Regions from separate parts of the Acidovorax sp. NN32 genome, predicted to be linked through region 1. Evidence: predicted binding sites of a transcription regulator. Region 1 holds the regulator's gene; each other region holds the start of a gene.
What was found. The regulator sigma-54, encoded in region 1, starts transcription at its own class of promoters, with help from an activator protein. The targets are predictions, from matches to a motif close to TGGCANGNAANCTGCTTT.
Positions count from the first base shown of each region.

Region 2: a site for sigma-54 is predicted at 1,284-1,301, ahead of ACT89O_RS01810 (ammonium transporter). Genes of this name have one in related genera too.
Region 3: a site for sigma-54 is predicted at 2,048-2,065, ahead of ACT89O_RS24510 (KpsF/GutQ family sugar-phosphate isomerase). Genes of this name have one in related genera too.

Region 1 covers NZ_CP199679.1:4,902,701-4,905,972, forward strand. The annotation lists gene ACT89O_RS22685 (THUMP domain-containing class I SAM-dependent RNA methyltransferase) at 1-256, opposite strand, end outside; gene ACT89O_RS22690 (acyl-CoA thioesterase) at 253-735, opposite strand; gene ACT89O_RS22695 (RNA polymerase factor sigma-54) at 803-2,392, opposite strand; gene lptB (LPS export ABC transporter ATP-binding protein) at 2,481-3,272, opposite strand, start outside.
Region 2 covers NZ_CP199679.1:388,126-391,397, forward strand. The annotation lists gene ACT89O_RS01805 (sulfite exporter TauE/SafE family protein) at 212-970, opposite strand; gene ACT89O_RS01810 (ammonium transporter) at 1,335-2,693, shown strand; gene ACT89O_RS01815 (hypothetical protein) at 2,858-3,190, shown strand; gene ACT89O_RS01820 (antibiotic biosynthesis monooxygenase family protein) at 3,227-3,272, opposite strand, start outside.
Region 3 covers NZ_CP199679.1:5,298,893-5,302,164, forward strand. The annotation lists gene lptC (LPS export ABC transporter periplasmic protein LptC) at 1-252, opposite strand, end outside; gene ACT89O_RS24505 (KdsC family phosphatase) at 320-880, opposite strand; gene ACT89O_RS24510 (KpsF/GutQ family sugar-phosphate isomerase) at 1,011-2,012, opposite strand; gene ACT89O_RS24515 (monovalent cation:proton antiporter family protein) at 2,138-3,272, shown strand, end outside.

The sequences.
Region 1 (3,272 bases):
AGGCCACGTCGCTGGCCATGGCATAGAGATCGTTCTCGGAGCGGTACGGGCGGTGCGCCAGCTGCACCAGCACGCGCTGGGCCAGGCGGCTGTGCAGGTTGAGCAGCAGCGCCTCGCGCCACGAGGCGCGCAGCAGCACGCCGCCGCGGCCGACCAGCAGGTCTTGCCCCGTGAGGCCGGTGATGCCATGCACCTCGTCGGCCAGAAAGCCCTCCACACCAGCGGCGCAGGGGAGAAAAAGTTGGAGTTGGTTCATGTCGATGGGGAGGATACGCGCTCAGACAATGCGTGGGAATCCGGCGTTCCCGCGCGGGCCAGCAGCAATTGGCGGATGGATTCGGGGATCGGCGCCACCTTGCGGTCGGCCTTGCCGATGAAGACGATGCCGATCTTGCCGCGCGCCACCTCGCGGCCTGAGGTCTTCTCGGTCATGCAAAAGACCAGGTCAAACCCATAGCGGTTGAAGTCCGCAGGCGCCATCTCCACGCGCATGGTCTCGCCATGGAAACCTTCGGACTTGTACTGCGCCACGATGTCGCCGACCACGATGGACAGCCCGCCCACGTCGGCCTCGGGGTAGCCCAGCGACTGGAAGAAGCGCACCCGCGCTTCAGAGACCAGGCTCAGCAGTTGCGCGTTGTCCAGGTGCCCGCCCTGGTTGACGTGGCTGATGTAGATCTGCAGCTCGGTGGCAAAGCCGAAGTGCGGGGGGAGGTCGAAGACGATGCGGGCCATGGTGGGGTGGCGGATAGAAAAACGAAAAATTCAAACAGGGCGAGCCATGCGCCCCCAACCGGGGTACCTACAGCGCCTTGCGCAGGTTGGCCGGCGCGATCTTGAGCGCTTCGCGGTACTTGGCCACGGTGCGGCGTGCGCACTCGATGCCCTGTTCCTTGAGCATCTCAGCGATCTGGCTGTCGGACAGCGGCTTGGCGGGGCTTTCTGCGGCCACAAACTGCTTGATGAGGGCGCGCACGGCGGTGCTAGATGCGTTGCCGCCGGTCTCGGTGCCAAGGCCGGAGCCAAAGAAGTACTTCAGCTCATACGTGCCAATTGGCGTAGCCATGTATTTGGCGGTGGTCACGCGGCTGATGGTGGATTCGTGCAGGCCCAGTTCGTCGGCGATGTCGCGCAGCACCAGCGGGCGCATGGCCAACTCGCCGTGGGTGAAGAAGCTTTTTTGCCGCTCCACGATGGCGCGCGAGACGCGCAGGATGGTGTCAAAGCGCTGCTGGATGTTCTTGATGAACCAGCGCGCCTCCTGCAGGCGCTGCTGCATGCCCTGGTGACCCTCGCCGCCCTTGTGGCCGCGCAGGGCGCCAGCATAGATGTCGTGCACGCGCAGGCGCGGCATCACATCGGGGTTGAGGCTGACGATGAAGTTGTGCTGGCCATCGCGTCCATTGGCACGCCCGGCTTTGCGCACGATGACATCGGGAATGATGATGTTGCGCTCCACGTCGGCAAAGCGACGGCCGGGGCGGGGCTCCAGGCGAGCGATCAGCGCCATGGCGGCGCGAGTGCGCTCTTCGCCGTCGCCACACAGCTGCGTCAGGCGGCGGATGTCGCGGCGGGCCAGCATCTCCAGCGGCTGCTGACAAATGCGCAGCGCGGTCTGCACCGTGTCGGGGTCAGCATCGCTGTCCTCGTCGGCAGCCAGCGCCGTGAGCTGCAGCGTCAGGCATTCGGCCAGGTTGCGCGCGCCCACGCCGGTGGGCTCCAGGCTTTGCAGCAGGCGCTGGGCCACGGTGAAGCGGTGCACCAGCTCTTCAATCTGCTCCAGGTCGTCCGGCCCGGCCAGGCTGATAGCCAGCTCTTCCAGCGACTCTTCGAGGTAGCCGTCGTCGTTGAGCGATTCAATGAGAAAACGCAGCGCTGCGCGGTCAATCTCTGACAAGCGCAGCGCCAGTGCCTGACGGTGCAAAAAGGCGGTCAGCGATTCATGCGAACGGGCCAGCTCGGTGGCGTCGGCCTCGTCGCCTTCGGAGTCGTTGCGGTTGCGGGCGGGCGCATCCCCGCCCCACTCCGCGTCGTTGGGCGCCATTTCTACCGTGCCGTCACCGCTCCAGTCAGGCTCGTCAGCGCCAGCACTCGGCGTTTCAGCATCATTTTGGCCTTCAGCGCTTGTGCTGCTTGCGCTGCTAGCTCCTGAAAATATAGCATCATCGGCGCTGTACTCATCGGGCTGCGCGGGCGTGTCGGCGGCTTCCAGGCCAAACTCCTCGCGCGGAGCTTCGTCGGCATTGCGTTCGAGGAACGGGTTTTCGTCGAGCATCTGCTCGACTTCCTGCGAGAGTTCGAGCGTGGACAACTGCAGCAGCCGAATGGACTGCTGAAGCTGGGGGGTCAATGCAAGATGCTGCGAGACGCGCAGCGAGAGTCCAGGCTTCATTGATTGAGCGCCGCCGGGCCGCCCCAAGGCGTGAAGGCCCCTTCGGGGGGCAGCGCAGTACACGAAGTGACAAGCGTGGGGGCCATGTCTACATCCTGAAGTGTTCGCCAAGGTAAACACGTCGTACCTCGGCGTTGTCCACGATCTCGGACGGCGTGCCCTGCGCGAGCACGCGGCCATCGCTGATGATGAAGGCGTGGTCGCAGATGCCCAGGGTTTCGCGCACATTGTGGTCGGTGATGAGCACGCCGATGCCCCGCGCCTTCAGGAAGCCGATGATGCGCTGGATCTCGATCACGGCAATGGGGTCGATGCCGGCAAAGGGCTCGTCCAGCAGGATGAAACGCGGTTGTGTGGCCAGGGCCCGGGCAATCTCGACGCGGCGGCGCTCGCCGCCGGACAGGGCCATGGCGGGCGAGGCGCGCAGGTGGTCCACGCGCAGCTCCTGGAGCAGGGCCGTCAGGCGCTCCTCGATGGCGTCGCGCGAGAGCGGCTGACCGTCATCACCACGCTGCAGTTCCAGCACGGCGCGCACGTTCTCTTCGACCGTGAGTTTGCGAAAGATCGAGGCTTCCTGAGGCAGGTACGACAGGCCCAGGCGCGAGCGCCGGTGGATGGGCATGTGGGCCACCGATTGGCCGTCGATGCGGATGTCTCCCTCGTCGCTGCGCACCAGGCCCACGATCATGTAGAACGAGGTGGTCTTGCCCGCGCCGTTGGGGCCGAGCAGCCCCACGACCTCACCTTTTTGCACGACCAGCGAAACGTCCTTGACGACCTTGCGGCTGCCATAAGACTTCGCCAGGTGCTGCACCTCCAGGCGGCTGCCCGCCTGGGAATCAGGCCCCAGGCGGCTGCCCGCCTGAGTGTCAGGACCGGT
Region 2 (3,272 bases), 800 kb from region 1:
TGCGGGTAGGCAAGCCGGAGCGGGTGAATGCAGGCATCGCCAACAGCGATGGGCCTCGTCATCAAACGGAAATGCGCAGAAATTATAGGACGGGCGTTCACATTCGGGCCATGCAGGGCAACCCCGATGACCTCGGGGCGCCCTGGTGGTAGGCCAGCTCAGCTTAGCAAGCATGATGCCATCCGGGGGCACGAGCCCCTTCGGGCCTCGGCTAGCGCAGGAACGCGTCGTAACCCGTCTTGAGGATCAGCGTGCTCACCACCACGATGAAGATGCCACGCACAAAACCCGTGCCGTGCTTGAGCGCCAGGTGCGTGCCCAGCAGGCTGCCCACCACATTGGCGATGGCCAGCGTCACCGCAAAGTGCCACCACACATGGCCCTTGGCGGCAAACAGCGCGATGGCGGCGATGTTGGTGGCGCAATTGAGCAGCTTGGCCGAGGCCGAGGCGTTCAGGAAGTCATAGCCCAGCAGCCGCACAAACAGAAAAACGAAGAAACTGCCGGTGCCCGGGCCGAAGAAGCCGTCATAAAAGCCGATGACCACGCCGATCAGGCAGGCCGCCAGCACTTCGGCCCTGCCCGCAAAGCGGGGTGTGTGGTGCCGCCCCAACTCTTTCTTGGCCAGCGTGTAGACCAGCACCCCCAGCAGCACCAGGGGCAGCAGCTTGCGCAGGAAGTCGGCCGACATCACGGTCACGGCCCAGGCGCCTGCAAACGACCCCGCAAAACCGGCCGCTGCCGCGGGCAGCATGGCCGACCAGCGAACCTGCACCTTGCGGCTGTACTGCCAGGTGGCCATGGCCGTGCCCCACACCGAGGCCGCCTTGTTGGTGCCCAGCAGCGTGGCAGGGGGCGCCCCGGGGAAAGCCGCAAACAGGGCCGGCACCATCACCAGCCCGCCACCCCCCACGATGGCATCCACGAAGCCTGCGAGCAGCGAGGCAAAGGTAATAAAAATCCATTCCATCGCAGGATTTTCGCAGCTTGCCTGCTATGGATTCAGGACTCCCCGGGGCATTGCGAAAGGGAGGCCAGCGTAGAACAGGCAAGAAAAAGGCGCTGGGATCGCCAGCGCCTGGAAAAAAACGCACCTCGTTGGGTGCTTGAAATTTGTTTATTGGTAGAAAGAGTGTCTCCTCGGGCCCCTCGCTTGGCACACCGAAGCGCGCTTTCGAGTGCCGCAACTGTAGCGACTGCACTCCGCTGGTGCATTGGGGGTTTCCCGCCCCCGTTGTGGGGCAGTGATCGGGTTTCCAGGGGCGGAATCGGGGTGTTGGGGCTGGCACGGCTCGTGCAATCGCGCTTGTAACAATTTGCGAAAGGGAGCCGCCATGCGGGGAGTCAACCACCGGTTCGTTGGGGTAGGGTCGCTGTGTCTGGGCCTGTGCGCGAGTGCGCTGGCGCAGACGGCGCCAGAGGTGGCGGCGGGAGCGGTGCCTTCCTTGTCCCTCACACGTCCCGGGCTGGTGGCGCAGTCCACGATCAGCGCGGCAGATACCGCGTGGATGATGACCTCCACAGCGCTGGTGCTGCTGATGACGCTGCCGGGCATTGCCCTGTTCTACGCAGGCATGGTGCGCAAGAAGAACGTGCTCAACACCATGGCCAGCGTGGTGGCCATTGCCGCGCTGGTCAGCCTGCTGTGGTTTGGGGCGGGTTACTCGCTGGCCTTCACCCCGGGCAGCCCCTGGCTGGGGGGATGGGACCGCATCGGCTTTGCGGGCCTGGACTTTCAGCTCGCTGGCGGCAAGCTGGCCGTAAGCCATGTGGCGCCGCACATCCCCGAGTCGGTGTACGCCATGTTCCAGCTCACGTTTGCCATCATCACTGCCGCGCTGCTGGTAGGGGCGTTTGTCGAGCGCATGCGGTTTTCCGCCATGCTGATCTTCATCAGCCTTTGGACCCTGCTGGTCTACGCCCCTGTGGCGCACTGGGTGTGGGAGCCAGGGGGCTGGCTGGCCCAGATGGGTGCGCTGGACTTTGCCGGAGGCTCGGTGGTGCACGTGAATGCGGGTGTGGCCGGGCTGGTGTGCGCGTGGTTCCTGGGGCGGCGCACGGGCTATGGGCGCGAGGCGTTCGAGCCCTACAACCTGGGGCTGACCATGGCGGGCGCGGGCTTGTTGTGGGTGGGCTGGTTCGGCTTCAACGCAGGCTCTGCCGTGGCCGCCGACGGCCGTGCGGGGCTGGCGATGGCGGTGACGCACCTGGCCGCAGCGGCGGGTGCCTTGTCGTGGATGCTGGGCGAGTGGGTGGTGCGCGGGCGGCCATCCCTGCTGGGGCTTTGCTCTGGCCTGGTGGCGGGCCTGGTGGCCATTACGCCTGCTGCGGGTTTTGTCACGCTGCGCTCGGCAGTGGTGATTGGCGTGGTGGCGGGTTTGGCCTGCTACTGGGGCGCCACGGGGCTCAAGCGCCTGCTGCGCGCCGACGATTCCCTGGACGTGTTTGGGGTGCATGGCATCGGCGGCATCGTGGGCTCGCTGCTCACAGGCATGCTGGCCAGCCGCACCGTGGGGGGTGTGCCAGGCAGCTTGCTCACCCAGGCCATTGGCGTGGGCGCTGTGATGGCCTACAGCCTCGTCGCAACCGCCGTGCTGTTGTGGATCACCAACCTGGCTGTGGGCCTGCGGGTGGATGAGCAGAGCGAGCAGACCGGGCTCGACATTGCCCAGCACCGTGAGCGCCTGGGGTAGATGGAAGCCCCCCTGAGCCGCTTCGCGTCTTCCCCCGAGGGGGACGCCACCCGTGGCCTGGCAAAGCCAGTTCCACGGTGGCACTGGCTTGGGCTGCGCCCCTGTCATGGCCAGTTGGTGGTGCGCAGCGCCATGGATGACTGAAATGCCATAAGGAGCCGACCATGCCCGATTCCGACAAGCTTGCCATTGCCGCCCATTTGCATGTGCTGCTGCGCCGCAAGACGGGGCGCGTGACCGACACCGAATGGATGGCTGCCAACGTTGAATATGCGCTGGAGATCGTGCGGTTCGCACGCCAACGTGCCCAGGAGGACAACGTTCCGGAGCTGGTCGAGTGGGCCGACCGCCTCGATCTCGCCATCCATGCCGCCCCACCTGCTGCGCCGCGGCGACCCTTGCTGGATGTGGCCACGCAGGCGGTGCGCCAGCGCATGGCGCCGCCGCCGCCAGAGCCTGCGCCGGAGGTTCCCCGTTATGTGGGAGGGATTCGCTGACCACGCTGCGGCCGGGTGGCCGTTGCGCGGGCGGTGTCAGTGCGCTGCCGTGCCTTGCACGAACAGGCCCGCCGTGGGCAGC
Region 3 (3,272 bases), 400 kb from region 1:
GGAGTCGGGGTAGTGCCGCGCTTCTTCGCCCTGCACTTCGCTTTGCAGGCGCCCGCTCGCGTCAAAGCTTTTTACCGAGAACGACTTCATGAAATAGTCGGGCTGGTTGCCTTGTTGGCGCTCGATGGCAGGCAGCAGGGGCATGGGCGCGTTGCGCACCAGCCACCAGGTGCCCAGCGCCAGCAGCCCCATGAGCACGACGGGCAGATAGAGCGAGAACTGTTCCCAGCCCTGGCGGACCCAGTTGCGCATCACGGTGTTGCCTCCGGGCTAGGCACGACAACCTGGCAGGTGGGGAAAGAGCGCAGAAAACCCCGGTTCATGCGGTGTACTCCGCCAGCAGTGCGGCATAGCGGCCCGAGGCCACCAGCAGCAGATCACACAGTTCGCGCGCGGCACCATCGCCGCCCCGGGCCTGCGTCACAAAATGGGCGGCGTGGCGCACTTCGGCCTGGGCGTTGGCCGGGGCGCACGCGAAAGCACTGCGGCGCATCACCGGCAGGTCGGGCCAGTCGTCACCCATCGCAGCAGCCTGGGACCAGTCCAGCCCCAGCGTGGCCAGCATCTGCTCAGCGGCGGGGCGTTTGTCTTCGGTGCCGAACACCGCGTGTTCGACCCCCAGCGCCTTCAGGCGCACGCGCAGCGGTGCGGAGTCGCGGCCCGTGATGACCGCAGGCGTGATGCCTGCCTTTTGCAGCAGCTTGAGCCCATGCCCGTCCAGCGTATTGAAGCGCTTGAGCGTTTCGCCCGATTCGCTGAAATACAGGCCGCCATCGGTCAGAACGCCATCGACATCAAAGAAAGCGATACGCACGCTCTGGGCGCGCAGCAGCAGCTCGGGGGGAAATTGCAGCACCGGAAAGGTCACGTCAGAAGTCATCACGCAGCGTTTGAACAAGCACGGCCAAAGCCAGTGCACCCGTGGAACCGGCTTCGCCGGGCCAGGGGGTGCGTCTCCCCTTCAAGGGGGGAAGGCGCGAAGCGACTCAGGGGGGTCCTATCCAATGAGGTCATATGACTTTGGCTCGCATCAGGTCGCCGATGTGCACCACCCCCGTGAGCACCCCTCCCGCATCCACCACCAGCACGCTGGTGATGGCATGCGCCTCCATCATTTCGGCGGCGTCCACCGCAAGGGCATCCGGGGCAATGCGGCGCGGGTGGGGGTGCATGACCTGGCCCGCCGTGGCCGTGCGCAGGTCGGCCCCGGCCTCAATGCGGCGGCGCAGGTCGCCGTCGGTGAAGATGCCCAGCACCTGGCCAGCAGCATCCACGATGGCCGAGGCGCCCAGGCCCTTGGCACTCATTTCGCGCATAAGGTCGCTGAAGGAGGCGTCGGGCGCCACACGCGGCACCTCGCTGCCGGTGCGCATGACATCGCTCACATGGGTGAGCAGCTTGCGCCCCAGCGCACCGCCAGGGTGCGAACGGGCAAAGTCTTCAGGGCGGAAGCCCCGGGCGTCGAGCAGGGCTACGGCCAGCGCGTCACCCATGGCCAGCTGGGCCGTGGTGCTGGCGGTGGGGGCCAGGTTCAGGGGACAGGCCTCACGCTCCACGCTGCAGTCGAGCACCAGGTCGGCATGGCGGGCGAGCGTGGACTGCAGCCCGCCGGTCATCGCGATCAGCGGGGCGCCCAGGCGCTTGAGCACGGGCAGGATGGCCGTCAGTTCACCACTTTCGCCACTGTTGGAGATCGCCAGGACCAGGTCGTCGCCCGTGACCATGCCCAGATCGCCGTGGCTGGCCTCGGCCGGGTGCACAAAAAACGCCGGCGTGCCCGTAGATGCCAGCGTGGCTGCAATCTTGCGGCCCACGTGGCCGCTTTTGCCCATGCCCATCACCACCACACGGCCACGGGCCTGCAGCACCATCAACACAGCCTCGGCAAACACGCCATCGACGCGGGCCGCCAGCCCGGTCAGCGCCGCCGCCTCAATGTCAAAGGTCTCGCGGGCCAGGCGCAGGGCCTGTTCGGCGTCAAAAAGGGGCAGCGTGGCGGGCACAGGGATCATCCGGTGGATTCTATCGACCGGGCATGCCTGCGCGGGTGGCAGATTTTTTGCCCTGGCTCTGGCATGGACCCTGCTTCGGACAGAAAACACCGAGGGCCGCAGGAAGGCTCGGATAGCATCGAACCATGTCCTCACTCGCCCTCACCTTGCTTTACCTGTTGGCCGCAGTGCTGGGTGTTGTGGTCTGCCGCAGCCTCAAGCTGCCACCCATGCTCGGCTACCTGGCTGCGGGGGTGCTCATTGGCCCCCATGCGCTGGCGCTGACGCAGAACTCGGAAGGGGTGCGGCACCTGGGCGAGTTTGGCGTGGTGTTCTTGATGTTCGCCATCGGGCTGGAGTTCAGCCTGCCCAAGCTGCGCGCCATGCGGCGCCAGGTGTTCGGCCTGGGGCTGATGCAGGTGGTGCTGACGATGGTGGTGGTCACCGGCGCGGCACTGGTGCTCTCCCGCTGGGTGGGCGGCGTGTGGGATATGGGCTGGCAGACGGCGCTGGCGCTCTCGGGCGTGATGGCGATGAGCAGCACGGCCATTGTGGTCAAGCTCATGGCCGAGCGGGCCGAGCTCGAAAGCGAACATGGCCGCCGCGTGATGGGCATTCTGCTGTTCCAGGATCTGGCCGTGGTGCCGCTGCTGGTGTTGATCCCCGCGCTGAGTTCCTCGTCAGACCAGCTGCTGACCGCGCTGGCGTGGGCGCTGGTCAAGGCCACGGTGCTGGTGGGCATTCTGCTCACGGGCGGGCAGCGGTTCATGCGCTGGTGGCTCACGCTGGTGGCGCGGCGCAAGAGCGAGGAGCTGTTCATGCTCAACCTGCTGCTGATCACGCTGGGCCTGGCCTGGCTGACCGAACTGGCGGGGCTGAGCCTGGCGCTGGGCGCCTTCATCGCGGGCGTGCTGGTGTCCGAGACGGAGTACAAGCACCAGGTGGGCACGGACATCCGCCCGTTTCACGACGTGCTGCTGGGCCTGTTCTTCATCACCATCGGCATGATGCTGGACTGGCACATCCTGGTGGACCGCTGGGCGCTGGTGCTGGCCCTGCTGACGGTGCCGCTGGTGGTCAAGCTGGGGATCATCCTGGTGCTGGCCCGCAGCATGGGGGCCACCACGGGCGTGGCCCTGCGCACCGGGCTCTACCTGGCCCAGGCGGGGGAGTTCGGATTTGTGCTGCTGTCGCTCACGCAGGCCAACGGGCTGGTGCAGCCCGCGCTGATGAACCCCATCCTGGCCGCCATGGTGCTGTCGATGCTGGCGACGCCGTTTC